Regions from separate parts of the Kocuria flava genome, predicted to be linked through region 3. Evidence: riboswitches for the same ligand, from Rfam matches in the RefSeq annotation. Region 3 holds a riboswitch; each other region holds the start of a gene.

Region 1 (9,959 bases), 680 kb from region 3:
CCGCCGGCGACCGGGCGCCGCGACACGGGGACCCGCACCCGGAGCCCAGCCGCCGCGCGCCGTGACACGGGGACGCGGGGACGCGCCGGGGGTTCGGCCCACGGCCGGTTCCGGCCCCACAATGGTGGGGCAGCCCCTGCGCACCCCCCGCCCTCCCGCCCCAGGAGCCGTTCCGTGACCCCCACCTCGCCCTCGTCCCGCCCCGGCCGTCGTTCCCCGCTGCTGCGCACCGGCCCCCGGCTCGCGGCCGCGGCCCTCGCCCTCGGCCTGCTGGCCGGGTGCACGGACACACCCTCCCCCGCCCCGGCACCCGGGCCCTCGGCCGCCACGCTCGCCCCCTCCGCCGGGACCCCGTCCGGGAGCGATCCGGCGACGCCGGGGGCGACCCCCGCCCCCGCTGCCCCCACCACGGCGGCGCCGGAGGCCCCGTCCCCGCCGCCGGCGCCCGCCTCCCCGGCCGCCACCGCGCTGGCGGACCTGCCGGTCGCGGCCGCCGGGACGATGTCCGACTACGACCGCGAGGGCGACTTCGGCGGGTGGGCCGACCCCGACGGCAGCGGCTGCGACGCCCGCAACGACGTCCTGGCCCGCGACCTCACGGACGTGGTCACGGAGGACGGGTGCACGGTGCGCTCCGGGATTCTGGAGGACCCCTACACCGGGACGGTCATCGAGTTCCGGCGCGGGGTGCTGACCTCCTCGGACGTCCAGATCGACCACGTGGTCTCCCTCGGCAACGCCTGGGTCAGCGGCGCCCGGCGGCTGAGCCAGGACCAGCGGGTGGCCCTCGCCAACGACCCCCTGAACCTGCTGGCCGTGGACGGGCCCACCAACGGGGTGAAGTCCGACAAGCACGCCGGCCAGTGGCTGCCGCCGAACGAGGCGTTCCGCTGCGAGTTCGTGGCGCTCCAGATCGCCGTCAAGACCCGCTACGACCTGTGGGTCACCGCGCCCGAGAAGCAGGCGATGGCCGACGTCCTCGTCGACTGCCCGGGCCAGCCCCTGCCCGGCGCCGCGCCCGTCCCCGAGCAGGCCCCGGCGGAGGAGCCCGCGCCCGCCCCCGCGCCCGCCCCCGCGCCCGCCCCGGCCGAGGAGGTCCACTACCCGAACTGCGCCGCGGTGCGGGAGGCGGGCGCCGCCCCGCTGCACGCGGGCGAGCCCGGCTACCGCGCCGGCCTCGACGGCGACCGGGACGGCGTCGCCTGCGAGTGAGCCCGGAGCTTCCTGACTGGACGATCGTGGGGTGGCATCGGCTCCGCGGGGCTGTCTACGGTCGCCCCATGGACATCAGGAACGGACGAGGAAAAGCACTGGTCACGACCGGGGCCCTGGCGGCGGGCCTCTTCTCCCTCGGGTGCGTGCCCGCGGAGCAGCTGCCGGAGGTGCCGCCCGTGGCCGCCGACGCCGCGGGCGCGGTGCCCGTGACCGTCACCCAGCAGCCGGGCGGGCAGATCGTCCTCGGCAGCGCCGACGCCTCCGCCCCGGGGACCGCCTACGACTACCTCGTGGTCGGCGGCCCGCTCGCGGCCCCGGTCGAGGGCTCCTTCGACCCCGCCGGCACGGCGACCCCCGGGCTGGCCGACGGGCAGTACACGGCTGCGGTGACCGCGACCGACGCCTCGGGCGTCACCGGCACGGGCACCGTGCAGTTCACGGTCGAGGACGGCCGGCTGATCGCCTGACCCCGTCCCCGCACGGAACGGCGGCACGCGCCGCCCGGGCCCCCGGCGCCACCCGGCACCGGGGGCCCGCCCCTGTCCGCGGGCGGGCCGCCGCGGCCGGCCTCCGGGCGGAGCACAGAGGTCGTCACGACACGTCGCCGGCATTCCCCCTTCCTCCCGCGGTTGCCGTCATCGTGGTGTCCTGCATCACATCGACGCGCGGGGCGGCGCCCCGCCACGGCGCACGTGCCGCACGCGGCGCGGGGAAGCGACGATCATGCCCGCTCAGCACAACGACCTGGACGACGCCGACCTGGCGGTGCGCTCGGCCGATCCGAGCCTGTTCAACGCGGACCTCGCCCCGCTGCCCGCCTCGCGACGGACGTGGGGCTGGTTCGCGATCTTCAACGTCTGGTCCAACGACATCCAGAGCCTCGCCGGCTACACGCTCGCGGCCAGCCTGTTCATCACCGCGGGCATCAGCGGCTGGTGGGTCTTCGCCGCGATCCTGCTGGCCGGGTTCGTCATCAAGGTCCTCGTGGACCTCAGCGGCCGCCCCAGCGTGAAGTACGGCTTCCCCTACCCGGTGCTCGCCCGCGCCTCGATGGGCGTGCGCGGGGCACAGTTCCCGGCGATCGTGCGCGCCGTCGTCGCCATCTTCTGGTACGGCGCGCAGACCTACTTCGCCTCCACCGCGATCGCCCTCGCACTCGACGCACTGCTGGGCTCCCCCGGCGGGGCGCTGTTCCTCGGCATGGACCGGGTCTCGTGGGTCTCCTATGTGCTGGCCTCGGTGCTGCAGGTCGCCCTGTTCCTGGGCGGGATCGACCGGATCGCCGGCTTCCTCAACATCGTGGGCCCGGCCGTCTACCTCGTGATGATCGCGCTGCTGGCGGCCATCTGGGTGCAGCTGGGCCCCGAGCTGCCCCGGGCGGTGAGCTCGGTCTTCTCCCGCTCCGAGGTCACCGGGTGGGCGGCGGTCTCGGCGTTCGCCGGGGTGACGGGCACGATGATCGCCTACTTCGCCGCAGTCGTCATCAACTTCGGGGACTTCGCCCGCAACGTGCACACGGAGCGGGCCATGCGCCTCGGCAACCTCACCGGCCTGCCGGTGAGCCTGGCCCTGTTCACGTTCCTGTCCGTGTTCATCACCGCCGGGGCCTACCTGCTCTACCAGGACGGCCGGGGGGGGGAGCCGCTGACCAATCCCGCCGAGATCGTGGCCCTCGTGGACAACGTGGCGCTGACCGTGCTGGCCGCGGTGACGTTCCTGGTGGCGACGCTGGGGATCAACGTGGTCGCGAACTTCATCCCGCCGTCCTACTCGCTGTCCAACATCAGCCCGTCGCGGATCTCCTTCCGCACGGCCGGGACGATCACCGCGGTCGCGGGCTTCGTCATCGGCGCGCTGTGGGTGGCCGTGATCTCGACGATCGGCCTGCCCCGCTTCGTCGACACCCTCGGGGCGGTGCTCGCCCCGCTGTACGGCATCATCGTGGCCGACTACTACCTCGTGCGGAAGCAGCGGCTGAACCTGCAGGACCTGTACTCGGCCGACCCGCGCGGCACCTACTGGTTCACGGACGGCTGGAACCGGCGGGCCGTGCTCGCCTTCGCCCTGGCCGCCGTGTTCTCGGTGCTCGCCGTGTGGCTGCCGCAGCTGGCGGGACTCAGCGGCTTCGCGTGGGTGATCGGCGCGGCGCTCGGCGGGCTCTTCCACCGGATCGCGATGCGCGGGGTGACCGTGCGGTCATCGGCCGACGACCGCTGAGGACCCGGCCAGCAGGCGCACGGCCTCGCGGGCGGCGGCCCGTCCGGCGCGGGTCGCCCCCAGCGTCGAGGCGGAGGCGCCGTAGCCGACGAGCAGCACCCGCCGGTCCCGGAGCACCCGCACGCCGTCGGTGCGGATCCCGCCGCCGGGCTCGCGCAGCCGCAGCGGGGCGAGGTGGTCCAGGGAGGCGCGGAAGCCGGTGGCCCACAGCACCGCGTCGGCGCGCACGTGCCGGCCGCCGGCCAGGACCACCCCGTCCGGGACGAGGGCCTGCAGCGGACCGGCGGAGACGAGCACCCCGGCCTCGATGCCGGCGCGGTACTCCGGGGTCAGGGGCAGACCGGTCGTCGCCACGACACTGAGCGGGGGCAGCCCGGCCCGGGTGCGCTCGGCGACGCGGTGCTCGACGTCGCGGCCCCACGCGGCGTCGAAGGTCCGGTCGGTGAACTGCGGGGGGCGACGGGTGGACCAGGTGGTCGTGGCCCCGGCCCGCTCGAGCTGGAGCAGGAACTGCACGGCCGAGGTCCCGGCCCCGACCACGACCACGTGCTGCCCGCGGAACTGCTCGGCGCCGCGGAAGTCGTGGGTGTGCAGCTGCCGGCCGCGGAAGAGCTCGCGCCCGGGGTAGTGGGGCCAGTACGGGCGGTCCCACGTGCCGGTCCCGTTGATCAGCAGCCGGGTCTCCCACGCGCCGTCCTCGGCCGTCACGCGCAGCGGCCCGGCGTCGTCGCCGGTCGTGGACCCGACCCGCCGCACGGCCACGGGGCGGTGGACGGGCAGACCGAAGCGGCGCTCGTAGTCGCCGTAGTAGCGGGCGACCACGGCCGAGGCCGGCTCGGCGGGGTCCGGCTCCCCCAGCGGCATCCCGGGCAGGTCGTGGATCGCGTGGGCGCCGCCGAAGGTCAGCGAGGGCCACCGGTGCCGCCATGCGCCCCCGGGACCGGGGTTGGCGTCGAGCACCACGAACTCCCGCTCGGGCTCCAGGCCCCGGCGCAGCAGGTGGTGGGCGGCGGACAGCCCGGCCTGCCCGGCCCCGAGAACGACGACGTCCAGCACGGCGACTCCTTCATTGACATGTCAATGAAAGGGCAACGCGGAGCGGGTGCGCGCTATTCCGCGGGCACGGCCCCGTCCACGAGGCGGGGGCCGTGGTCGGCCGGGTCGGTCGCGGCGTCGGCCACGGCCCGCAGCCACCGCCAGTCGGCGGGGTGCAGGGCGGGCTCCGCCTCGGCGGCCTCGAGCAGCAGGGCGGCCTGCCGGCGCAGCGGGGCCACCAGCCCGGGGCGCCCGACGTCCTCCGCGTGGACGGCGAGCATCCGCAGGGTGCGCAGCAGGGCGGCCGCGACCTGCGGCTGGGCCGGTGCGGCGTGGCGCAGCTGGTCGAAGGCGTGCCCGAGGTACTCCTCGTGGCTGAGCTCCCACGGGCGCAGCAGCACCCTCCCGGCGGGCCCGCCCACGGCCTCCGGCGGGAGGTCGCAGGCGATCAGCCGGCGCAGCAGGCTGCCCAGCCGCAGCACGGACTCGACCGCCGTGGTCGGGTCGTTGACCGCGGAGCTGAGGGCCCGCAGGCCGATGTCCACGAGCTGGCGCACGGCGAAGTCGACGTCCTCCTGCATCGTGCGGGTCGCGCTCACCCGCACGACCGCTCCCAGGCGCCGGTCCACGGGCCCGGGCCGGTCCGGGACCGGCCACAAGGTCGCCAGGGCCTCGCCCTCATGGATGTAGGCGCCGGTGCGGGTCTCCAGGCGCACCACGGTGCCCGGGGGGACGGCCGCCAGGATGTCGGCGCTGCCCGCCTGGGTGACCCAGCCGTCGTGCGGGGCCCGCACCACCCGGCACCCGCCTCCGGGCAGCTCGACCCGCCCGCGCAGGGGCTCCTCCGCCGCACCGCGGGCCAGGACGGCGTCGACGACGTCGCGCCCCTCCCCCGCGATGGAGCGCACGACCTCCCCCACCTGCAGCCGGCGGGCGAGGTGGTCCAGGTGGGCGATGATCAGCAGCACCGTGGCCACGGTGAGCACCACCGCGAGCGCCAGGGAGAGCCCCGGCGCGGGCTCGGCGGGCTCACCGTTGAGGTGGCGCAGCACGAGCACGCAGTAGACGAACGTGGCCACGAGCAGGCCCACCACGGCCTGGCTGAGCCGGTCGCGGACGAAGGAGCGCATCACCCGGGGCGAGAACTGGCTGGAGGCCAGCTGCAGGCTGACCACGGTCAGGGAGAACACGACCCCGGCGGTGGTGATCGTCGCCCCGGCCACGACGCTGAGCAGCCAGATCGCGGCGTTGGTGGACATCCGCAGCGAGACGGGCAGCAGCTCCGGAGCCGCGCGGTCGAGCGCCCAGGCGGCCTCGGCCGCCACCGCGCCCGCGACCACGATCAGCGCCGGCAGCAGGAACAGGCTCTCCCGGAAGGCGTAGAGCCCGGCGCGCAGCCGCAGCGCCAGCACGGTGCCGACCACCGTCGTCGTCCTCCTCGTCGCTCCCCGGGGACCCGCCGGTCCGGGCCTCACGCCGAACGGGGCTCGTGCTCCCGCGCGGCCCCGACCTCCCGCAGGGCGTCCCCGGTGAGGCGGAAGACGGACCACTCGTCCTGGGGCAGGGCCCCGAGGCTGCGGTAGAAGCCGATGGACGGCTCGTTCCAGTTCAGCACGCTCCACTCCACGCGGGCCCAGCCCCGGTCGACCGCGTGCCGGGCGAGGGTGCGCAGCAGCTCCTTGCCGTGGCCGGCACCGCGGGCCTCGGGGCGGACGTAGAGGTCCTCGAGGTGGATCCCGTGCACGCCCTCCCAGGTGGAGAAGGTGCGGAACCACAGGGCGAAGCCGAGCAGGCGCTCGCCGTCGTCCACGACGTGGGCGAAGACCGCCGGGTGCGTCCCGAACAGGGCCTCGGCCAGCTGCTCCTCGCTCATGCGCACGGCATCGGGCTCCCGCTCGTACTCGGCCAGCTCCCGCACCATCGCCAGGACGGCGGGGACGTCCTGGGGGCGGGCCTCACGGATCTGCGACATGCCCGGACCCTATCGCACGGTCCCGGGGCCGGTGAGCAGGAAGCGCACGTGCGCGAGCGCCCGCCGGGCCTCGGGGGTCCACCACGCGCCGACGTAGACGTGGAAGGCGCCGGGCTCGTAGATCAGCCGGCCCGGGTTGCCCGCGGCGGCCAGCCGGCGGGCGAACTCGAGGGCGTCGGCGGTGAGGATGTCGAGCCCGCCCTGCACCACGTGCACCGGCGGCAGGTCCTCGACCCGCCCGTAGAGCGGGCTGACCACGGGGTCGGTCAGCGCCCGGTCCCCGGCCCAGGCGGCGCACAGGGGCTGGACCTCGTCGACGGCCAGCATCGGGTCGTGCGGGTCCAGCTCGCGCACGGCCGGGTGGGAGGCGGTGAGGTCCAGGGCCGGGGAGAAGGCGACGACGTGGTCCGGGCCGCGCCGGCCGGCGTCGCGCAGGGCCATGGCCAGGCCGATCGCGAGGTTGCCGCCGGCGGAGTCGCCGGCCACCACGATCCGCCGCACCCCCGGGTCCTCGGTCAGGCCGGCCCAGGCGGCGGTGAGGAAGTCGTAGCCCTCGTCGGCATCGCCCTCGGGGGCCAGCCGGTACAGCGGGACGGTGACGGTGGTGCCGGTGCCCCGCACGAGCTCGCGCACGATCCACCAGTGCGCGGGCAGCAGCGGGTTCACGAACGCCCCGCCGTGCAGGTAGACCAGGTGGGTCCCGTCCGCCCCGGCGCGCGGGGTCAGCCGCAGCACGGGCCGCCCGGCGACCTCGGTGCGCTCCACCGCGTGGCTGCGCCGCAGGTCCCGCGGGACGCGGGCGGGCGGCGGGCAGGGCCGGCCGTGCAGCGCGGCGAGCTCCCGCCGCGGCGTGCGGCGGGCGCGGGCGGCGACCGCCCGGGCGGTCAGGGCCATCCTCAGGCTCATGGGGTGCTTCCTCCGGTGCTCGTCCGGGCGCGGCGGGGTTCCTCCACGACTCGTACCGCAGGCTACCGCTCCTCCGGTGGGAGGGGCCGGGGCGCCGGCGCGGTCGGCGGACCGGCACGGCGCCCCGGCGTCGTCCTCGGCGGGGCCCGTGCCCGCGCCGGGTGTCAGCGGAAGCTGACGTAGGCGTCGACCGGCATGGCGTCCACGGAGTGGACGACGGTGCCCTGGGACGGGTTCAGCGCGGAGATCATCTTGCCGCCGCCGAGGTAGATCCCGATGTGGGCGCCGCCGTTCTGGACGACGAGGTCGCCGGGCTGCGGGTCGGAGGTCGGGGTCCCGGCCGCCCACTGCTGCTGGCTGGTGCGGGGCAGGTCGATGCCCTGCTGCTCGTAGACCCACTGGGTGAAGCCGGAGCAGTCCCAGGCGCCGGGCTCGGTGCCGCCGTAGACGTAGCCGCTGCCCTCCTGCTGCATCGCGGTGCCGACGATGCCGCCGGAGGACGCGGTGGAGGCGATCTCGACGACGCCCTCCGACTGGGGGGCGAGGTCCGTGCCGGCGGGCTCCTCGGCCGGGGCGGCCGTGGGCGCGTCCAGCGGCGCGGGGGCGGCCGTGCTCGCCGCGGTGAGGGACGCCGTCGCCGCGGCGGGCGCGGTGGACGAGCTCTCGGGGGCGACCGGGATCTCGGCGTAGGCCTGGGCCGGGGCCACGGAGCCGAGCACCGCCGCGCCGGCGGCGGCCGTGAGCACGGTGCCGCGCACGAGACGGGACGAGGCGCTCGCGCGGTGGCGGGCGGAGCTGCTGCTGAAGAAGGTCATGCTGGTGTTCCTCCCTGCGCCTGCGGGGTGAGCTGTCGGGTTCGGGTGGGAGTCACCCGGCCGCCCGGACGCGCACGTCCGGGCGAGCTTCACCCCGAGGTCCCGGGCGGACCGGGACCGAGAAGTGGTTCCCCCGCTTCTGCCGAAACGGTCTGGTGGACCCCGGACACCGGCAGAACTCGGCGTCGTGCCCGGGGGTGCCGGGCGGATCTGTCCTCGGCACGTCGGTGACCGTAGCCAGCCCGGAGCCTGCATGTCACATTTCGATAACGGCATCGCCGGGGCCGTTCCCAGGCTCCTGTGCGGCGCCTCCCGCCCGGCGCCCAGCTCCTGCTCCCGGCTCGGCCCCCGCCCGGGCAGCCGGAGGCGGGCCCCTCCGCACCGACCCCCGGCGAGCCTCGGCGCCTCCGGGACCGGGCTGACCAGGGGCGTCGCGCCGGCGGACGGGGCCCGCCCGTCCGAGGGCGCGCCCCGGACGGGTGCCGGCGGAGCGGTTCCCGCACCCGGCGGCCGGGGAGGACGGCACCAGGCGGGAATCAGGATGTGCCGTTCACCACGGGCGGGAGCCGGCGGGATTCTTCACAGGACTGTCATGTCCGGCGGGGGCCCACCGCCCCGTCCGGGGCGGTCCGGGGCGGGGTGAGGAGCTGCGGGGCGTGGGCGCAGGACGCGGCCGGCGCCCGCGAGCGCCCCGGCGCCACCTCCGCGGGTGCCGGCGGCGGCGCGGCTCAGGCCGCCGCGGTCCGCCGGGCGCGCCCGTCCCGCAGCCGCAGCAGCACGGGTGCGGCCACCGCGGCCACGGTGTAGGCGCCGATGGCCAGCACCACGATGGTCGCCCCCGGGGACAGGGGCTGGACGTAGGTGATCGCGAGCCCGGCCACGCACACCGCGGCGCCCAGGCCCATCGCCACGGCCATGGTGGTGGCGAAGGAGCGGGTCAGCAGCTGCGCGGTGGCCACCGGCACGATCATGATCGCCGAGACCAGCAGCACCCCGACCACCCGCATGGACACCGAGACGGTCAGGGCCGCGACCACGGCCACGAGCAGGTTCAGCGCCTGGACCGGCACCCCGGAGGCGCGGGCGAACTCCTCGTCGTGGCACAGGGCGAACAGGGCCGGGCGCAGGCCGATGCCCACGCCGAGGATGAGGGCGGCCAGTCCGGCGGTGAGCCACACGTCCGCGGTGGTCACCGTGGAGATCGAGCCGAAGAGGTAGCCGGTGAGGCTGGCCGAGGTGCCGCCGGCGATCCCGATCAGCAGCACGCCGCCGGCGATCCCGCCGTAGAACAGCAGGGCCAGGGCCACGTCCCCGCTCGTCCGACCGCGCCGGCGCACGGCCTCGAGCAGCAGGGCCCCGCCCACGGAGGCCACGATCGCCCCGGGCACGGCCAGGGCGTCCTTGTCCCCCAGCCCGGCCGCGGCACCGGTGAGCCAGCCCATGGCCACGCCGGTCAGGGCCATGTGGCCGATGCCGTCGCCCAGCAGCGCCATCCGCCGCTGGACCAGGTAGGTGCCCATCACGGGGGCCGCGAGGCCCACGAGCACCGCGGCGATCAGGCCCCGCTGCATCAGCGGGCTGGCGAGCATCGCGCTCAGCGTCTCGAGCACCGGGGTCACCAGTTCCTCTCCAGGTCGGGGGCGGTCGGCGGGCGACCGGGGGTCTCGGGGTGGGGGTGGGCCTCGGGGTGCTCCTCCGGGCCGGGGGCCACCGGGCCGTCGTGGACCACCCGGCCGCCCTCGAGGACCACGGTGCGCGTGATCAGCCGCTCGAGCGGGCCGAGGTCGTGCAGGACCACC
Region 2 (9,959 bases), 1.6 Mb from region 3:
GACACACTGTGAAGCGTTCCACCACCCTCATCACCCTCGCCCTGGCCTCGGCCCTGGCCCTGGCCGGCTGCGGCACCAACGGCGAGGAGAACACCGGGGCGGCCTCCGAGGCCGCTACGTCTGCGGCGGCAGGTGCCGGAAGCACCGAGACCACCGGCACGACCGCCCCCTCTGGCTCCTCCTCCGCCCAGGAAATCTCGGAGGAGCACAACGACGCCGACGTGATGTTCGCCCAGATGATGATCCCCCACCACCAGCAGGCCGTTCAGATGAGTGAGATGCTGCTGGCCAAGGACGGCATCCCGGCTGACGTGCGTGAGTTCGCCCAAGGGGTCATCGACGCCCAGGGCCCGGAGATCGAGCGCATGAACGCCATGCTCACCGCCTGGGGCCAGGAACCCACGAGCGAGTCCGGCGGCATGGAAGGCATGGACCACGGCTCCGGTTCGGGAATGAGCGGGATGATGACCGAGGAGGACATGCAACAGCTGGAGGACGCCCAGGGCACCGAGGCCGCCCGGCTGTACCTGGAACAGATGACCGCCCACCACCGCGGCGCCGTGGACATGGCCAAGGAGGAGGTCGCCAACGGGACCAACCCGCAGGCCGTGGCCCTGGCACAAAAGGTCATCGAGGATCAGGAAGCCGAGATCCAGGAAATGGAGACCATGCTCCAGGAGCTCTAAGCGCAGCTCTTGGGCGCCCTCCGGGGGCCCCGCCTCGCCGGCGGGGCCCCGGCATCACACCATCACCGAGTAAATGACGCCTTGATGCACGGCGATGGCATGTGGGGGCGTGGGCTGGATGCGGATCTTGTGACCCCTGCTGGTCCCGAGCGCGGCTCTGCTGGTACTCGTGCTGGTCACGGCATTCGCCGGCAACACCAGCGGCAACGAAGGGACCCGAAAGCTGGCCCGCGCCCTCAGGTGCGGGGCAGGATCGGGACGGGCCCGTCCGCTCCGTGAGGAAGGCTAGGTCTAAAACTGACAGAGGTTGTTGACACTCGGGTCTTCCGATTCTAGGAAGATTGCCATGACTCGAGACGACCTTGCACGTCAACGTCAGGCCAACCACCGGCTGGCCATCATCCGGCACGTAGAGGAGGTCAGCGGCAACGTCGCGGCCACCTGCCGGTACTACGGCATCAGCCGGCCCACCTACTACACCTGGCTGCACCGCTACGAAGAGGAGGGGTTGAAGGGGCTGGAGGACCGCTCCAGTGCCCCGCACCACATGCCCACCGCCACCCCGGCTGAAGTGGTGGAGAAGGTCCTCTGGCTGCGCCAGCAGTACCATTTCGGCCCCGAGAAGATCTCCATGTATCTGCAGCGGTATCACGACGTCACGATCAGCGTCTCCGGGGTCTGGCGGATCCTGCATAAGGCCGGCATCAGCCGGCTGCCGGCCTCCCAGCGCCACAAACGCACAGAGACCCGGTGGAAGCGCTACGAGAAGCAGCGCCCCGGCCACCAACTACAGGTGGACGTGAAGTTCCTCGAGCCTCTGGGACAGGCTGGGAAGGCGAAGAAGTACTACCAGTACACCGCCATCGATGACTGCAGCCGGCTGCGGGTCCTGCGTGCATATCCGCGCAATGACCAGAAAACCGCCATCCAGTTCATTGACTACGTCCTGGCCAAGCTGCCCTTCGCCGTGGAACGGATCCAGACCGACAATGGACAGGAGTTCGGCTCGGCCCTGCACTGGCACATCCTCGACAAGGGCATCGGCCACATCTACATCAAGCCCCGTACCCCGCGGCTCAACGGCAAGGTGGAACGCTCCCATCGCATCGACTCGGAAGAGTTCTACCGTTTGCTCGAGGGGCAGGTCATCGACGACGCCCAGCTGTTCACCGAGAAGCTCCAGGAGTGGGAGGACTACTACAACTATCGACTTATGTTCAGGGCAGCAGCAGGTTCCCGGGGTAGCTTCCCGGGGCTTACTGTCAGGGGGCCGGAGGCGGTTGGCTCGACAACTATCTGTCGCCCCTCGCAGGACTGACTCGTCGATGGTCTGGTCACCGTCCTGGCTCCCGCTGCGGCCTGACTCAACAGAGGGATGACCACACCAGCCCACAGGAGGTCTGGAAGTCGGCTTGTCGACCGCGGTGACCCCACCCGCGCACGACGAGAAAGATCCTCAGATGATCATCATCGGAGTCGACCCGCACAAGACCACGCACACCGCCACGGTCCTCGAGGGGGCCACCAGCACCGAGCTGGGCACCCTGCGCATCACCGCGTCCCTGGAGGACTATCAGCGCCTGCTGGCCTGGGCCGACGCCTGGGCGCCACGGCAATGGGCGATCGAGAATGCCGAGGGGTTGGGCCACCATCTGGCCCAGTGGTTGCTGGCCCACGGCGAGGAAGTCCTCGACGTCCCTCCCACCGCAACCGCCCGGTTCCGCAGCCTTTCGCGCGGCGGGCGACGGAAGAACGACCGTATCGACGCGGCGGCAGCTGCCGGCTCGGCAGCCGTCCACGGTGACAGTCGTCGCGTGTTCCCAGAAGGCCATGCTGACGCCTTGGCCCTGCTCGCCGAACGTCGTCAGAGTCTCAGTCAGCACAGGACCCGCCTGTTGAACCAGTTGCACGCCCTGCTGCGCGAGCTGGTCCCCGGCGGTGCGCCCCGATCCTTGACCGCCACCAGGGCTGCGCAACTGTTGCGCCGGGTGCGCCCGATCAGCACGGCCGACCGCATCCGCCGCCAGCTGGCCCGCGACCTGATCGCCGAGGTCCGACACCACGACCGGCTCGTGGCGACGAACACGGAGCAGATCCAGGAGCTGCTCAGCGAGCAGCCCACGACGCTGACCGAGATTGTCGGCATCGGCCCTGTCCTGGCCGCGCGCATCCTGGCCGGTACCGGGGATCCGCGGCGATTCCCTACCGCGGCGGCCTTCGCCAACTACAGCGGCACCGCACCGATCCAGATCGCCAGTGCCGACCACAGCCGCCACCGGCTCTCCCGCTATGGCAACCGGGACCTGAACTCCGCCATCCACTCCGTGGCCATCATCCAGATCCGCACCCGCTCCAGCGCCGGACACGCCTACTACGCCAAGAAACGTGCTGAAGGGAAAGCGCCGCGAGAAGCCATCCGCTGCCTGAAACGTCAGCTGGCCAGCACCGTCTGGCGGACCATGATCAAAGATTGCTCTGCGCGTTCGACCCAGGTTCCCGAGACGGTCGCCCTGGCCGCTTGACAATACAGAGGGACCACCGCCCCCATGGAGCCCTGGGTGGTCAGACACCCTACGAACGACTACGCCAGAAAACCCAAGACCCACTGTCATAAGCCTCCGTCAGTTGCACAGCTAGGCCCGGGGGAGGCCAGCGCTGAGGGGTTCCGCGAACAGCTGCGCTCCCTCGTGGAAGGCCTACCCCGGCCTCACGGGTCCCACGGCGATTACTGGCCCAGGGCCCACACCAGGCGCACCTTGCCCAACCGAGTACGGTCGAGGTTCGCCACCACATTTACCTGCACCGGAGTGTCCACCATACCGGCTTCCGCCAGGACCGCAGCGACCCTCTCCCTCATCGACTCGGTGGTATGTCCCGGTGCCAGGCCCACCGACTGCACCTGCAACCGGCCAGGGTGCTGGACGACTTGCCACCCGCCCCCGACACTTCGTCGAGGACCCGGTGGAAGACGTTGGGGTGGACCTGGGTGCGCCCCGATGTCGTGGGCAGTTCCAGGACGTCCTCTTGGCGACCTTCCACAGCGGCGAGCTGGCGGAAGGACCGGCCGCAGGGGCACCTCCTTTCCGCAAGAGCGACTCGGTCCGAGAGTTCGTAGCGGATCAGCGGCAACGGTCGGGCGAACAGCACCGTCACCAGCAACCGGGTCCCCACGGTGCCCGGCGGCACAGGACTCCCATGCTCGTCGACGGGTTCGACGATGACCAGGTCCTCGTAGACGTGGCGGGTGCGGTACCGGCACGGGGAGGCGATCCCTGCTGTCTCGGTGGCCGCATAGACGTCGAAGGGGCGTTCCCCCACGCGGCGTCGATGTCGGCGGCCGCGGTGGCGGAGAGCACTTCCGCGGCGTCCATCACCGCCTGTGGGGCGATCATCAGGCGCCCGGCTTGCTGTTCAGCAGCCAGGGGTCCCAGCACGGAGGGATAGCCCACCAGCAGGCGCGGTTGAAAGGCGTTGAGCGCGGTCACGATCTCGGACAGGGGGCTGGCGGCGTCCAGGCGCAGGGTTGGCACCAGCGGGGACTGCATCGAGGCCCCCACCACCGCCGACTGGTGAGTGGGCACCCGGGAACTGGCCACGGCCATGCGCAATGGCCTGGTCAGCCCCGCCGGGATCTCCGCCCAGGTGGTGGCCCTGGCGTAGGAGGCCAGCACCGTGGCCCACTCGGTGCGGTCCCACACGAACACTCCGGGGGTGCCGGTGGTCCCGGCCGTGGCCGTAGCCCACCACCGTCCCCGCCAGGGCACCCCCCGGGTTGCCGTCACCGCCGGCCAGGGGGGTCAGGTGCGCTTCGAGGTCGGTGCGCTGCAATCCGGGGACGGTGACCGCCTCATCGAAGTGCTCCATCAGATCGCTCTTGGTGACTGGGGGCAAGGCCTCCAACGGAGCGTGTAGGAGACCGGCGTGATGACGACGATAGAACGCAGATCGGGCATAGGTTTCAGCTCGCACCCGGGCCAGGGCGTGCGACCGGTGGGACACGATCCGTGCCGCGTCCCACCGGTCCCTCTGCCGCCAGATGGCTCGCAGGAACAGCACATGAGCGAGCAACCGGGCATTCACCGCCATGACTTCTCAGCCCTGTGCGCCCCCGGCGTCCGAGGGTCAGACGTTTCCATCCTGGCCGGCGAGCCAGGTACGGAAGTCGGCGACCTGAGCCTGCTGGGTGGTGATCCCGGCGGTGGAGGCCACCCGCAATTCTGCGTGCGGTGCCCGGGCCTGGGGCTCGAGGAACTCGATGATCCCGCTGGAGTGGTGCGGGATCATCTTCTGCACGAAGGCGACGTCGAAGCCCTCACCGGCTTCCACCGCCAGCAATTCCTCGTGCATCATCTGCATCTCCTCCTCCATGGTCGCCATCTCCTGGCGGGCCTCCTCCGGGGCCTGGGCCTTGGCTTCGTCCGGGGTCAGTCCGTACCACTGATCCAGCCACCGGGTGAACTGCTCGATCTGGTGCTGCTGGTCGGCGATGATGTTCTCCGCATGCGTGCGGATGTCGGGGCTGGTGCCGCGCTCCAGCTCCAGTTGGGCCATCTCGATGGCGCCCTGGTGGTGGCCGATGATCTCGGCCAGGAAGGTGATCTCCAGCTCCTCGCCTTCGAGGCCGGCCAGGGTCTCGCCGAACTCATAGGCCGTCGGGGAGGTGGGCTCGGGCTGGAGAGTCTCGGTCTGGGTATGGGCAGAGACCGGGGTGGCCTCCCAGTGGGCAGAGGCCGGGGCGGTCGCCCCGCCCAGCAAGGCGGTGGCGGCGACGATAGTGGCGGCAGCCGTGCGGCGGCCACGGAATGGGGTGCAATACATGACGATGTCTCGCTTCCACGACGAGGGAGCTCGACCCTGAGGTGCCGGCTCGGTGATCACCCCGCCGCCTGGGTGGGAACGATCCGCGCGGGCGGGGCTGTGCTAATGAGATACGGGGGGAAGAGTGAACCCCGCCTCCAGAGGTGCCCGGTCAGCGGATCAAATTCCTCTTTCACCGACGAAGGCCCACCAAGGGCGTCCGTAGGTCAGCATCGGCCTTCAGAAGAGGCTCGGTCCCGTTGAAGAACATTTCCACGGGCTCAGTCAGCCCAGCATCACCCGGGCGGCGGGTGCGTCATGGCGGCGGCCTGTAGCCCACAGGGGCAGACTCGCCCGCGGCCCCGATCCCACCGGCCACGGGCCTTCTCACTACCCCCGCCGCCCGAGTGATGGGTCAGCGCGGTCGGGCTCAGCCCAGGGCAGCGACCAGCTCAGCACAGGCGGCCTCGCAGCGCCGGCAGGCCTCGGCGCAGATCCGGCAGTGCTCGTGCATGTCCGCGTGGCGTTCGCACTCATCGGCGCAGGCCTTGCAGGCCATCTGGCAAGCCCGGATCGCATCCAGGGTGATGTTGGCGTCGTAGCCGGTGTGCCGGGAGAGCACCCGCCCGGTGGCCTCGCACAAATCCGCGCAGTCCAGGTTGGTGCGGATGCACTTGGTCAGCTCCGCGACCATGTCCTCGGACAGGCACGCATCGGCACAGGCGGTACAGGTCTGGGCGCACTCGAAGCAGGCTTCGATACAAGCCGCCAATTTGCCCTGGTCCACCCCACCCAGATCCTTCGGGTAGGCCTCCAGCATCGCGCTCACGTGGTGGGTCATGGCGTGCTCCTTCGTCGGTCCGATGGGAGACGAACCGACCGGAGCCAGCCCGCCATGGAATCGACAGTAGACTGCGGACCCGACCGGATGAAGCCCTCAATCGTGAAGATTCCATGAAGATGCGCCGCAGGCTGAGGTGGTCAGCATTCGTATCAGTGTTCCGATACGCGACGGATTCCCCGGGATTATGAAGATTGAATGAAGAAATATCGTCTCGTCCGGCGGTGAAGCACCGAAGTACCTCATGGCGAACTGGAGGTTTCCCGAGCTTTTCCTTGAGGTACTCGGATGTCAGCGTGGGCTGCGCGCCGGTGGCCTCCTCCTTCCTCCTGGTGGAGGGCCACAGCTTCAGCCGCGGATTCCCGGGGAGAACCGCAGGTCAAGGCGGGTCAGTCCGTGGTTTCGGGGTCCGCTGCGGAGCGCGCGGGGACCCCTGGAGGATCCTCTCAGCCCTGCGTCTCTTCCGTCCTGGCGCTCTTCGTCGAACGGCCTCAAGAGCCGGAATGAACCCGTAATCGGAATGTGACGTTTTCGTTATCTCTTCGCTACTGTCATCTGCGTGCCGATCGCCGATCCGGTCGGCATCCCCGTGCACATCGCCGAATTCTGCCGGTGCCCGGGGTCCCAAACACAGAAATCGCTTGGCAGAAGCGGGGGAACCACATGCGGTCCCGTCCACCGGGACCTAGGGGTTAAGTCGTTCGGAGCGCGTGCGCTCCGCGGCCGGGTGTCTCCCACCCGCATCCGACAGCTCACCTCGTAGGCAAAGGGAGGAACACACGCTCATGGCTTTCTTCAAGCACAGCTCTGCCCGCCACCGTGCCGAGACCACCTCGCACGCCGTGCGCAACACCACCATCGCCGCCGCCGCCGGCGCCGCGATCCTGGGCTCCGTGGCCCCCGCCCAGGCCTACGCAGAGGTCCCCGCGGCCTCCGGCGCCGTGTCCTCGGCCCCCGCCCCCGCCTCGCTGGCGAACTACACCTCGTACACCTACGAGGCCCCCGCCGCCCCGGCTGCCGCTCCGGACGCCGCCGCGACCACGGCCGAGCAGGCTCCGGCCGCGCAGCAGAGCGCGTCCACCGCGGGGCTGTCCACGCAGTCGGTTTCCACCCAGTCGCTCTCGTCGGCCGGTGGCCTCGTCGGCACGGCCATGAAGGGCCTCGGCGGGGCCTACGTCTGGGGTGGCACTACGTTCGGTGCCTGGGACTGCTCCGGTTTCACCAAGTGGGTCTACGCGCAAAACGGTATCGACCTGCCGCGCACCAGCCAGGAGCAGTGGGCGGCCGGCACCCCGACTACCAACCCGCAGCCCGGCGACCTCGTCGTCCAGAACGGTGGCGGTCACATCGGCATCTACCTCGGTGGCGGGAAGATGATCTCCGCTCTCAACCCCACCCAGGGCACCTTCATCCACGACGTGAACGCGATGCCCGTGGTCGGCTACGTCACCTTCCGTTGATCCGCACCCGCCGCCCGCGACGGCCTCGGTCGTCGCGGGCGGTCTTCCAGATCCCGGATAGGTCGTCCTGGCAGCTACCGGTCCAGCCGGGGTTTCCGCGGGCTGCGGCTTGTACTGCCCTCCGCGATGTTCCGGTGGATTTGCTCAACCCAGCAGAACGCTCCTGAACCTCTCATGGCTCGTGACCTGACCTCCTCGAACGGCATCGGCTCCTTCTTCACCGGCAAGGCCCGCACCGTGGCCGCCGTCGCCGCCTTCTCCGGCCTGGCCCTGGCCACCACCGTGTCCGTGCAGGCGGCCCCGGCCCAGGACGGCACCGCCGACGCCCCGCTGACGGCCCTCGCCGCCGCGTCCCCGTCGGCGGCCCCGGCCGTCTCCCTCGAGCCGGTCGCCCACGTGACCAAGGCCGAGAAGAAGGCGCAGCCCCGGGCCGAGCAGAAGGCCCCGGCCGCCATCGCCGCTCCCACCATCCCGGCCCCGGTGGCCGCACCCGTCCCGGATATCGAGGCCCCAAAGCCCGCTGCCCCGGCGCAGGCCGTGGCCACCCCCGGGCCGCACCCGTGGCCCAGGCCGCCCCGAAGCCCTCCCCGCAGATCGAGGCCCCCACCCCGAAGCCCGATGACCCGGCGCAGGTTGTGGCTGCCAAGGCTCAGCCTGTTGCCCAGGCCGCCCCGAAGGTGGCTTCGAAGACCGCAGAAAGAATCACGCCCCAGGTGTCGGCTTCGGGCCAGGGCGCGACCATCGCCTCCGCGGCGAGGGGCCAGCTCGGCGTGGGCCAGGACTGCACCGCCCTGGTGACCAACGCCCTGCGTGCCGCCGGCATCAACTTCCGCGGCTGGCCGGCTGACTACTTCAAGCTGGGTGCCCCGGTCACCGCGGGCCAGGCCCAGCCCGGTGACCTCGTCTACTACGCCGACGGCGGCATGGGCACTCCGCACATCGGCGTCTACGTCGGCGGCGGCAAGGCCGTCCACGGTGGCTGGAACGGTGGGTCCACCGTCTTGGACAGCGTCAACGTCGGCTCCGGACCGGTCTATATTCGCGTGCGCTGAACCCACGCGAGCACACACTCCGGGTGCGTGGAACCTGTTCGACCAGACGGGGACCGCGCACCCGCTTTTTCAGCATTTCAGTGGACGACACATCGTGGGTGGCTGCGGTGATGGCCTTGAGCGTGCAGATTTCGTGCTGGGGCAGGCCAGCGGCGGCGACCAGCGCAGAACGGCTCCCAGGACAAGCTCAAGGTGGAAACTATAGATCGCACAGCAGGCCCGTGCGGCCGTGGTTGCGTTGACGGGCGTCGTCGTGGGCGGCGGTACCACGGTCAATTGTCCTTGCCGCACCGGGACGGTTCGCTGTATCCAGCAGAATGTCCCATCCGACGATGAAGGAACCCGAATGTCTGCACCTCTCCCTGGCCGGATCCTGGTGGTCGACGACGAAGCCGACCTCACACAGCTGATCGAGGGTTATCTGCGCAAGGCCGGGCTGGAGGTCGCCGTGCGCCATGGCGGTCTGGAAGCGGTGGCAGCGGTGCGGGATTTCAGCCCGGATGTGCTGGTGCTCGACCTCGGTCTACCCGGAATGGATGGGATTGAGGTGTGCCGTCAGGTGCGGACCTTCTCGAACTGCCATGTGCTGATGCTCACCGCTCGTGACGACGAGGTGGACAAGATCGTGGGTCTGTCGGTGGGTGCTGATGACTACGTCACTAAACCGTTTAGTACTACAGTCGCGCTTGTGAAGGGGTTGTGGCCCGGCTCATCATGGTGTGATGAGCGAGGACGTGGCGGTGGCCGAGGTTCGGCAGTGGGCCGAGGGTCTGGAGGAAGTCGCGGAGCTGATCGGTGGGCGGTTCGCGAGGGCGGAGCCGCGGGCCAACGCGATGGCCTACCTGCAGGGGTTGCTCTCAGGTGCGGAGCGGAAGAACTCGTGGACGATCTCGGAGCAGGCCGGCCACGCCACCCCGGATGCGATGCAGCGGTTGCTCTCGACCACGGACTGGGACCCGGACGCGCTGCGCGATGACCTGCGCGCCTACGTGGTGTCCTATCTCGGGGACTCGGACGGGGTGCTGGTGGTGGACGAAACAGGGTTCCTCAAGAAAGGAACCCGCTCGGCCGGGGTCGCCCGGCAGTACTCGGGCACGGCAGGGCGGACGGAGAACTGCCAGGT
Region 3 (9,959 bases):
CCGAGCTGGCCGCCCACGAGGCGGAGCTGGCCCGGGGCCGCAGCGCGGTGGACACCGTGCAGGAGCTGGAGCGGGAGCTGCTGCGCCGCGACGTGCGCGCGGACCCCGGCCGGCTGGGGGCGCTGCTGCACGAGGAGTTCACCGAGATCGGGGCCTCCGGCGACTGGTGCTCCCGGGCGCAGGTCCTCGACCGGGCCGCCCGGGAGCCGGGTCTCGGCCCGGTGGACGCCCACGTGCTCTCGGCCGTCGAGCTGGGCCCGGCGGCCGTGCACGTCGTCCACCGGCTCACCGCCGGGGACCGCACGAGCCTGCGCGGGTCGCTGTGGGTGCGGGAGGACTCGCGCACCGAGCTCGGGCCCTGGCAGCTGCGCTTCGCCCAGGCGACCTGGGAGTCCTGACCAGGCCGGCTCAGATCTCCGGGGCGTCGTCGGCGGGCTCGACCGCCGGGATCCGCACCGTCATGGTCGCCCCGCCGCCGGGGGTCTCGCCCAGGCGCACGGTGCCGTCGTGCTGCTGGACGATCGCGGCGACGATCGACAGCCCCAGGCCGGTGCCGCCGGTCTCGCGGGTGCGGGAGGAGTCGGCGCGGTAGAAGCGCTCGAACACCCGCTCGGCGTCCGCGCCGTGGATGCCCGGGCCGTGGTCGCGCACCTGCAGCACCGCCGAGGAGGTGCCGTCCACCGACGGCTCCGTGCCGACCGCGAGCTCCACGGGGCTGCCCTCGGGGGTGTAGCGCAGGGCGTTGGTGACGAGGTTGGCCACGACCTGGCGCAGCCGCGACTCGTCCCCGTGCACCCACGCCGAGGACGGGGCCGGCCCCTCGAGACCCACGACCGCCACGGGCCGCTGCGGCGCCGAGGCGCGGGCGTCCCCGGCGGCGTCGAAGGCCAGGTGCAGCAGGTCCACGTCGGTGTTCTCACCGGGGCGCCGCTCGTCGAGGCGGGCGAGCATCAGCAGGTCCTCGACGAGCTGGGTCATCCGCTTGGCCTCCGACTCGATCCTCGACATCGCGCCGCCCACGGCCTCCGGGTCCTGCAGGGCGCCGTGCCGGTAGAGCTCCGAGTAGCCGCGGATCGTCACCAGCGGGGTGCGCAGCTCGTGGGAGGCGTCGGCCACGAAGCGGCGCAGCTTGGCCTCCGAGCGGGTGCGGGCGTCGAAGGCGTCCTCGATGTGGCCGAGCATCGCGTTGAGGGAGGCCGAGAGCTGGCCGATCTCCGTCTGGGGGTGGTGGCCCTCCACGCGCTGGGAGAGGTCGCCCTCGGCGATGCGCGCCGCGGTCTGCTCGACCTGCCGCAGCGGCGCGAATGCCCGGGTGACGAGCACCCAGCCCACGGCCAGGGCCGCGAACAGCGTCGCGGTGCCGAAGCTGAGGGTGAGCAGGGTGACGGCGCTGATCAGCGTGTTGGTGGGGCCGAGGGGCTCGGCGACGGCCACGACCACGTCGAGCTCCCGCGGCTTGGCCACGAGCACCCGCCAGGTCCGCTCCGGGGCGTCCACCGAGCCGACGGTCGTCGGCTCGAAGGGGTGCTCCTGGACGTAGTCGAGGTCCACGCCCGAGAGGTCCGGGCGGTGGTCGATCTCGCCGTCGCCGGTGGTCTCGGCGGCCAGCAGCAGCCCGCCGTCGGCGTCGAGCAGGTACCCGGCGTGGGGCACCTGGCCGACCGGCTCGCCCTGCAGCCCGGCGATCAGCACCGTGGACACGGAGCTGATGGAGCCCTCGAGCTCGCGGTCGATGGTGTCCACCAGGGTGGTGCGCAGCACCGAGATCGCCACGAAGCTGGTGACCAGCACCGACAGCGCCAGCAGCAGGCCCGTGAGGACCATCAGCTGCGAGCGCAGCGACGCCGAGCGCCACCGGGCGGAGAGGCCCTCCACGCGCGCCCGGATCAGTGGTTCCGCTGGGCGGAGCGCAGCAGGTAGCCCACGCCGCGCTTGGTGTGGATCAGCGGCGGCAGCTCCGGGTCGTTGTCGATCTTGCGGCGCAGGTAGGAGATGTAGGACTCCACGATCGAGGCGTCGCCGTTGAAGTCGTACTCCCACACGTGGTCGAGGATCTGCGCCTTGGACAGCACCCGGTTGGGGTTGAGCATCAGGTAGCGCAGGAGCTTGAACTCGGTGGGGGACAGGTCGATCTCGCGGTCGCCGCGGAAGACCTCGTGGGCGTCGTCGTCGAGGACGAGGTCGTCCACGCGCAGGCGCGAGTCGTCCTCCTCGGCCGGCTGGGTGCGGCGCAGGACGGCGCGGATGCGGGCCACGACCTCGTCGAGGCTGAACGGCTTCGTGACGTAGTCGTCGCCGCCGACCGTCAGGCCGGTGACCTTGTCCTCGGTCTCGTCCTTGGCGGTGAGGAACAGCACGGGGAAGTGCCGCCCCGCGGCGCGCAGCCGGCGGGTGACGGTGAAGCCGTCCAGGTCGGGGAGCATGACGTCGAGCACCGCGAGGTCCGGGTGCTCCGTCTCCGCCTTCGCGAGGGCGTCACGGCCGTTGGCGGCGGTGACCACCTCGAAGCCGGCGAAGCGCAGGGACGTGGCCAGCAGCTCCAGGATGTTGGGCTCGTCGTCGACGACGAGCAGTTTCGCTTCGGGGGTCTCGTTCTTCACGCCCCCATTTTCTCCGAGCAGGCTGAAAACCCGCTGAACGGGCCGCGGGCGGCGCCGGTGTGCCCGCCCGGGACCGGCCTCAGGCGCGGCGCCGGTGGCGCAGCGCGCGCACCAGGGAGGCGCACAGGAGCAGGAACGCCACCGGGAACGCGAACCAGGGGATGACGGTCAGCCCGTCCCAGGGGTCGGCGCCGGCGGCCTCGAGCACCAGCAGCAGCGCCAGGCACAGTGCGCAGACCAGCCCGAGCACGACCGCGCCCAGGGCGAGGACGTCGGGGCGGGCGGTGGTCGCGGGGCGGTCCTCGGGAGCAGGCATGCCCTCCAGGATACCGGGGGCGCCGCCCGACCGGCTCCCGGCGGTCCCCGGCACGGTCCGCGGCCGCCGGGAGCGCGGGCGCACCGCGGCGGGCCCGGCGGGCTAGGATGAGAGGTTCCACGGGTGGTGCGGCGGAACCGCCGGGCCACCCTTCCCGCGACGGCGCGAGAGCGCGACGATAACGAGGAGACAGCGTGCCCACCGGCAAGGTCAAGTGGTTCGATTCCAACAAGGGCTTCGGCTTCCTGGCGACCGACGACGGCCAGGAGGTCTTCCTGCCCTCCTCCGCGCTGCCGGCCGGGGTGAGCACGGTGAAGCCGGGCACCCGGATGGAGTTCGGCGTGGCCCAGGGCCGGCGGGGCGCGCAGGCGCTGTCCGTGCGCCTGCTGGAGCGCACGCCGTCGGTGGCCCGCAACGTGCGCAAGCCCGCCGAGGAGATGGCCGTCATCACCGAGGACCTCATCAAGCTGCTGGACGGGATGTCCAACGGCCTGCGCCGCGGCCGCTACCCGGACTCCGCCCACGGCCGCAAGATCGCCACGATCCTGCGCACCGTGGCCGACAACCTGGACGTCTGAGCCGCACCCCGCCGAGACCGTCCGCCCACCCCCAGGGAGAGAAGCCGTGAGCCAGGAGACCGAGCAGCACAGCGCCGCACCGGAGGACGCCGTCGGGGACGCCCCCGCCGGGCAGACCCGACCGGGGGGCGCCCCCGCCGGGGAGACCGCCCCGGCGGGCGCCGACCGCGCCGGGGCGGCCCCCGGGGCCGGTGCGCCGCCGGCCGCCGAGCCCCCCGCCCCGGGGCTTCCGGAGACCCCGGAGGCCCCGCGGGCCGGTGCGCCGGCGGCCGCCGAGCCCGCCGCCCCGGAGGCCCCGGAGACCGGTGCGCCGGCGGCCCCGGAGACCGGTGCGCCGGCGGCCCCGGAGACCGGTGCGCCGGCGGCCGCCGAGCCCGCCGCCCCGGAGGCCCCGGAGACCGGTGCGCCGGCGGCCGTCCAGCCCGCCGCCGGGGACGGGGCCCCCGTGCCGGAGGGCGCCTCCGCGGCGGAGGGCGCAGCCGGCACGAGCGACCCCGACCGCTCCGGTGCCCCCGGGACCGCGGACGCCCCCGGGACCGCGGAGGCCCCGGCGACCGCGGACGCCCTCGCGACCGCGGAGGCCCCGGCGGCCCGGCCGCCCCGGCGCCGCCGGGCCCCGCGCCCGGACCCGCTGCTCGTCGAGGCGCGCACGACCGCCCGCGAGGCCGTGGCGGGGATCGCCGACGACGACCAGGTCGGTGAGGGTCACGGCGTGCGCGTCGAGGAGGACCGCCTCGTGACGCACCTGTTCGAGTGCACCCTGCCGGGCTACCGCGGCTGGAACTGGTACGCGACCCTCGCCCGCGCCCCGCGCAGCCGCACGGTGACGGTCTGCGAGCTCGGCCTGCTCCCGGGCCGGGACGCGCTCCTGGCCCCCGAGTGGGTCCCCTGGTCCGAGCGGGTCAGCCCCGAGGAGAAGGCGCGGGCGGCGCAGGAGGACGACGCCGGGGACGAGCTCGACGACGCCACGGCGGAGCCCCCGGCGGGCCCGGCCGCCGACCCCGCGGCGGAGACCGCCGCCGCCTCGGCCACGGACGAGCCCGACGCCGGGCCGCCGCCCGCCCCGCAGGGCACCGCCGGCGCGGACGCGCACCCGCCCGCCGGCGAGCCGTCCTGACCGAGCCGGCCCCCGCCGGCGGACCCGCCCGCGAGCCGGCGGGCGGGGTCTTCCGCTCCTTCCGCTTCCGCAACTACCGGACGTGGTTCCTCGGCGCCCTCGTGTCCAACATCGGCACGTGGATGCAGCGCACCGCCCAGTCCTGGCTCGTCTTCGACGGGCTGACCGACCACGACGCCTCGGCCATCGGCGTGGTCACAGCCCTGCAGTTCCTCCCGCAGCTGCTCCTGGCCCCGTGGGCCGGCGTGCTCGCCGACCGGCTCGACCGCCGTCGGCTGCTGCTGTGCACGCAGACGGCCATGGCCGCGCTCGCGGCCGCCCTCGGGGTGCTCGTGCTCTCGGGCGCGGTGACCCTCGAGATCGTCTACGTCTTCGCCCTCGCCCTCGGCGTCGCGACGACCGTCGACGCCCCCGTCCGGCAGACCTTCGTCTCCGAGCTGGTCGACGACGAGCACCTCTCCAACGCGGTCGCGCTGAACTCGACGTCGTTCAACTCGGCGCGGCTGGTCGGCCCGGCCGTGGCCGGCGTGCTCGTGGCCGCCGTGGGCACCGGCTGGGTGTTCCTGCTCAACACCGTGACCTTCGGGGCGATGCTCGCCGCGATCCTGGTCATCCGCGTCGACGAGCTGCGCCCCATGCCCCGCAGCGGCCGGGGCCGGGGCCAGATCCGGGAGGGCCTGGCCTATGTGGCCGGGCGCCCCGACATCGTGGCCGTGCTCGTGGCGATCTTCCTCCTCGGCACCTTCGGGATGAACTTCGCCGTCTTCCTCGCGGCCATGGCCGGACCGGAGTTCGGCCGCGGCTCCGAGGTGTTCGGGGCGCTCAACTCGGTGCTGGCGCTCGGGACGGTCGCGGGGGCGCTCCTGTCGGCGCGGCGCCGGCGGGCGCGGCTGCGCTACGTCTTCGGCGGCAGCGCGGCCTTCGGGCTCGCCTGCCTGGGTGCTGCGACGGCCCCGACCCTGCCCCTGTTCGCACTGTGGCTGGTGCCGTGCGGGCTGGCGTCGCTGACGGTCATGACCACCGCCAACGCCTACGTGCAGTCGACCACCTCGCCGGTGATGCGCGGGCGCGTGATGAGCCTCTACATGGCGATCTTCATGGGCGGCACCCCGCTCGGGGCCCCGCTGGTCGGGTGGCTGACCGACGCCCTGGGCCCGCGCTGGGGGATGGGCGCGGCCGTGGCGGCCGGGGCCGGCGGCGCGGCCGTGGGCCTGCTCTTCCTGCTCCGGCTGCGGTCCGGCCGTACGGGCGCCGGGCCGGGCGCGCCGGCCTAGGAACCGGCGCCGAGCTGCCCGACCACGTGGTCGACGCACGCCAGCAGCGCCGAGACGTCGTCCGGCTCGATCGCCACGAACGTCGCGATCCGCAGCTGGTTGCGCCCGAGCTTGCGGTAGGGGTCGACGTCGACCACCCCGTGGGCGCGCAGCACGGCGGCCACGGCCGCGGCGTCCACGGACGCGTCGAGGTCCACGGTCGTCACGACCGTGGAGCGCTCCTCCGGGTGCGCCACGAACGGCGTCGCGAAGGCCGAGTCCTCCGCCCAGGCGTAGACCCGGCCGGAGGACTCCGCGGTGCGCGCCGCCGCCCAGTCCATCCCCCCGCGGTCGTTGAGCCAGCGCAGCTGCTCGTCGAGCATCACCAGGGTCGCCAGGGCCGGGGTGTTGTAGGTCTGGTCCTTGCGCGAGTTCTCCAGGGCCGTGCCCAGGCGCAGGAAGTCCGGGATCCACCGGTCCGAGGCGTCGATCCGCTCGATCCGCTCGACCGCGGCGGGGGAGAAGGTCCCCAGCCACAGCCCGCCGTCGGAACCGAGGTTCTTCTGCGGGGAGAAGTAGTAGACGTCCGTCTCGGCCAGGTCCACGGCCGTGCCGCCCGCGGCCGAGGTCGCGTCCACGAGCACCAGGGCGTCATCGGCCGCCCCCTCGGGGCGCACCACCGGGGCGGCCACGCCCGTGGAGGTCTCGTTCTGCGGCCACGCGTGGACGTCCACGCCCTCCTCGGCGCGGGGCCGGGAGCGGGTGCCCGGGGCCGCCTCCAGGACGGTCGAGCCCGCCAGGAACGGCGCCCGGCCGGTGGCCTGGGCGAACTTCGCCCCGAACTCCCCGAACACCAGGTGCTGGGCCCTGCGCTCCACGAGCCCGAACGCGGCCGCGTCCCAGAACGCGGTCGCCCCGCCCAGACCCAGGAGCACCTCGTAGCCCTCCGGCAGGCGCAGGAACTGCGCCAGTCCCTCCCGCACGGACCCGACCAGCGCCCGCACGGGGGCCTGGCGGTGCGAGGTGCCCAGCAGGCGCTCGCCGGCCCGCCGGACGGCCTCGACCTGCTCGGGGCGGACCTTCGAGGGACCGGCCCCGAACCGCCCGTCGGCCGGGAGCAGGTGCTGGGGGATCGTGACGGTGGCGGGCAAGGAGGACTCCCTCGGGTGCGTGCGGCGGGGACGGCGTGCCGGCTCCGGCCGGCGGGAGGGCCGGCGGGCCGGGGTCACCGGACCATTCTGCCCCACCCGTCACGCCCCGGGCCCCGGGCGAGGGCCACCGGGGCCGGGACGGGACGGGAGCCGCGGCCGCGGAGACTAAGCTCGTGCTGGACAACCGGCCCGGGCAGGATCCCCGGTGCGGCCGGCCGGCGGAAGGACAACCACCCCATGAGCGACCTGATCGACACGACCGAGATGTACCTGCGGACCGTCCTCGAGCTCGAGGAGGAGGGGATCCGCCCGATGCGCGCGCGCATCGTGGAGCGCCTCGGCCACTCCGGCCCCACGGTCTCCCAGACGGTCGCCCGGATGGAGCGCGACGGCCTGCTCACGGTCTCCCCCGACCGCTCCCTCATGCTCACCGGCCCCGGCCGCGAGCGCGCCGTGCAGGTGATGCGCAAGCACCGGCTCGCCGAGCGGCTGCTGGCCGACGTCATCGGCCTCGACCTGGCACAGGTGCACGACGAGGCCTGCCGGTGGGAGCACGTGATGAGCGAGCAGGTCGAGCGCCGCATCGTGGACCTGCTCGAGGGTCCGCGGTTCTCCCCCTACGGCACGCCGATCCCCGGGCTCGCGGGGCTGGGGATCGAGGACGCCCCGGCCCCCGGGCCCGAGCGGACGCTGCTCGACGCCGCCCGCCAGGACCCCGGGGCCCTGCACACGGTGGCGCTGCTGCCGGAGGTCGTGCAGGCGGACGCCGAGCTGCTGCGGCTGCTCAGCGACACGGGCCTGCTCACCGGGGCGCGCGTGACGGTCCGCGAGGAGTCCGGCCGCGTCCTCGTCGAGGTGCCGGCCACCGGCCGCGCCGCCGAGCTGGACCCCCGCACCGCCCAGGCCATCCGCGTCACCGCCTGAGCGGCCCGGCCCCGCCGTCCGCCCCGCCCGGCCGGCGGCCCCGTCCGCGCCCCGGCCGGCAGGTCCTCGACCGGGGCCCGGGAGGGCTCCGACGGCACGGTGTGTGGACTTTCACAAGCGACCATCGTCCGGATCACGTCCGGGGTGCCACCGGCAGCGCGCAGCCGCAGGTCGGGCCCGGGATTCCGGGCCGCGGAGCCGCACTGCACCGGACGGACGTCCAGCCGGCCGAGACGCTCCGGCGGCACGGAACGCCCCGATCCGGACGCCCGAGGTTGCCAATCCGTGATCCGTCGTGATCAAAACGTGACACTTCCGTAATAGGTCATGTACTGTTCAACGCGTGCCGATCACTGGTCGGATCGGCGCCCCACGGAGCACATCGCCGAATTCTGCCGGTGCCCGGGGTCCGAAACACAGAAACTGCTTGGCAGAAGCGGGGGAACCACTTTCCGGTCCCGGTCCGTCCGGGTCCTTGGGGTTAAGCCGCAGGGGCGTCCGCGCCCCGCGACCGGGTGTCTCCCACCCGAACCCGACAGCTCACCTCGTAGGCAAAGGGAGGAACACACACCCATGGCTTTCTTCAAGCAGAACTCTGCCCGCCACCGTGCCGCCACCGCGTCGCACGCCGTGCGCAACACCACCATCGCCGCCGCCGCCGGCGCGGCCGTCCTGGGCTCCGTGGCCCCGGCCCAGGCCTACGCCGAGGTGCCCGCCGCCTCGAGCGGCGCCGGTGCCGTCTACGCCACCCCGGCCTCCTCGTCGCTGGCCGCGCAGACCTCCTACATCTACGAGGCCCCTGCCGCGACCCCGGCTCCCGCCCCGGCCCCCGCCGCGCCGTCCGCAGGCCTGGCCGTGCAGTCGAACGACACCGTCGAGATCGCCTCCACCGCCTCCTCCGGCGGCATCGTGGGCACCGCGATGCAGGGCCTCGGCTCCGGCTACGTCTACGGCGGCACCGCCTTCGGCGCCTGGGACTGCTCCGGCTTCACCCAGTGGGTCTTCGCCCAGCAGGGCGTCGACCTGCCCCGCACCACCTGGTCGCAGTTCGCCGCCTCCACCCCGGTCGCCTCCCCGCAGCCCGGTGACCTGGTCTCCCAGAACGGCGGCGCCCACGTCGGCATCTACATCGGCGGCGGCAAGATGATCTCCGCCCTCAACCCGACGCAGGGCACCCAGATCCACTCCGTCAACGCCATGCCGGTCGACGGGTACTACCGCGTCGGCTGACCCGGCCCGCCGCCCGGGACGGTCCTGACCGTCCCGGACGGCGCCCGTCCGCCCCGGCGGACCCCGGACCGTGCCCCTCCTCCGGTCCACCCCGTCCGCTCTCCCGGACACCCCCTCCGCTCGCCCGCCACGGGCGGCCTCCGCGATCCCGGACCGCCGCCCGCGCCACGCCGCAGCACCCCGCGCCGCATCCGCGGGGTGCCCTGCCGTGCGCCCGGCCGGTGCGGGCCCACCCCCGGCAGAAAGCTCCCGCACCGATCATGTCCCGCTCCGCGCACTCCGCCCCCGACACCACCTCCTTCTTCTCCGGCAAGGCCCGCACCGTGGCCGCCGCCGCCGCGTTCTCCGGTCTGGCCCTGGCCACGACGGTCTCCGTGCAGGCCGCCCCCGCCCAGGACTCCGGCGCCGAGGCCCCGCTCTCCGCCGTCGCCGCCGCGACCCCCGCGCCGGGCACCACGGTCTCGCTCGAGCCGGTCGCCCACGTGACCGAGGAGAGGACCGCGAAGAAGGCCGAGCCGAAGAAGACCGAGAAGGCCGAAACGAAGAAGGCGGAGCCCCAGGCGCCCGCTGCGCAGCCCGCGGCCCCGGCGATCGCCGCGGCTCCGGCACCGGTCGCCGTGCCCGTGGCCGCCCCGAAGCCGACCCCCGCCCCGCAGCCGGTGGCCGCCCCCGCCCCGAAGCCGGCGCCCGCCCCGAAGCCGGCGCCCGCCCCGAAGCCGGCGCCCGCCCCGCAGCCGGTGGCCGCCCCCGCCCCGAAGCCGGCGGCCGAGCCCGTCCGCCAGGCCGCCCC

Evidence for each region. Region 3 has a riboswitch for cyclic di-AMP ahead of AS188_RS06640 (C40 family peptidase). Riboswitches for the same ligand answer to the same signal wherever they lie in the genome.
Region 1: it holds a riboswitch for cyclic di-AMP, as region 3 does, so the genes downstream of both, AS188_RS03635 (C40 family peptidase) here and AS188_RS06640 (C40 family peptidase) in region 3, are expected to answer to the same signal.
Region 2: it holds a riboswitch for cyclic di-AMP, as region 3 does, so the genes downstream of both, AS188_RS15205 (C40 family peptidase) here and AS188_RS06640 (C40 family peptidase) in region 3, are expected to answer to the same signal.

What each region holds. Positions count from the first base shown of each region.
Region 1 covers NZ_CP013254.1:786,238-796,196, reverse strand. Annotated here, with positions in the region: gene AS188_RS03670 (GmrSD restriction endonuclease domain-containing protein) at 175-1,212, shown strand; gene AS188_RS03665 (Ig-like domain-containing protein) at 1,281-1,682, shown strand; gene AS188_RS03660 (NCS1 family nucleobase:cation symporter-1) at 1,939-3,432, shown strand; gene AS188_RS03655 (NAD(P)-binding domain-containing protein) at 3,412-4,488, opposite strand; gene AS188_RS03650 (DUF2254 domain-containing protein) at 4,542-5,891, opposite strand; gene AS188_RS03645 (GNAT family N-acetyltransferase) at 5,939-6,439, opposite strand; gene AS188_RS03640 (alpha/beta hydrolase) at 6,449-7,345, opposite strand; gene AS188_RS03635 (C40 family peptidase) at 7,510-8,160, opposite strand; cyclic di-AMP (ydaO/yuaA leader) riboswitch at 8,166-8,321, opposite strand; gene AS188_RS03630 (metal ABC transporter permease) at 8,889-9,749, opposite strand; gene AS188_RS03625 (metal ABC transporter ATP-binding protein) at 9,776-9,959, opposite strand, start outside.
Region 2 covers NZ_CP013254.1:3,406,232-3,416,190, forward strand. Annotated here, with positions in the region: gene AS188_RS15175 (DUF305 domain-containing protein) at 9-686, shown strand; gene AS188_RS15180 (IS481 family transposase) at 1,033-2,004, shown strand; gene AS188_RS15185 (IS110 family RNA-guided transposase) at 2,147-3,208, shown strand; gene AS188_RS17595 (hypothetical protein) at 3,836-4,390, opposite strand; gene AS188_RS15195 (DUF305 domain-containing protein) at 4,809-5,504, opposite strand; gene AS188_RS15200 (four-helix bundle copper-binding protein) at 5,914-6,324, opposite strand; cyclic di-AMP (ydaO/yuaA leader) riboswitch at 6,944-7,102, shown strand; gene AS188_RS15205 (C40 family peptidase) at 7,110-7,784, shown strand; gene AS188_RS15215 (C40 family peptidase) at 8,498-8,836, shown strand; partial or broken gene AS188_RS16670 (response regulator) at 9,183-9,509, shown strand; gene AS188_RS15220 (IS701 family transposase) at 9,559-9,959, shown strand, end outside.
Region 3 covers NZ_CP013254.1:1,462,652-1,472,610, forward strand. Annotated here, with positions in the region: gene AS188_RS06595 (RNase H family protein) at 1-398, shown strand, start outside; gene AS188_RS06600 (sensor histidine kinase) at 409-1,875, opposite strand; gene AS188_RS06605 (response regulator transcription factor) at 1,887-2,600, opposite strand; gene AS188_RS06610 (hypothetical protein) at 2,680-2,916, opposite strand; gene AS188_RS06615 (cold-shock protein) at 3,111-3,494, shown strand; gene AS188_RS17410 (DUF3027 domain-containing protein) at 3,541-4,611, shown strand; gene AS188_RS06625 (MFS transporter) at 4,713-5,885, shown strand; gene serC (phosphoserine transaminase) at 5,882-7,015, opposite strand; gene AS188_RS06635 (metal-dependent transcriptional regulator) at 7,253-7,939, shown strand; cyclic di-AMP (ydaO/yuaA leader) riboswitch at 8,354-8,505, shown strand; gene AS188_RS06640 (C40 family peptidase) at 8,513-9,169, shown strand; gene AS188_RS06645 (C40 family peptidase) at 9,430-9,959, shown strand, end outside.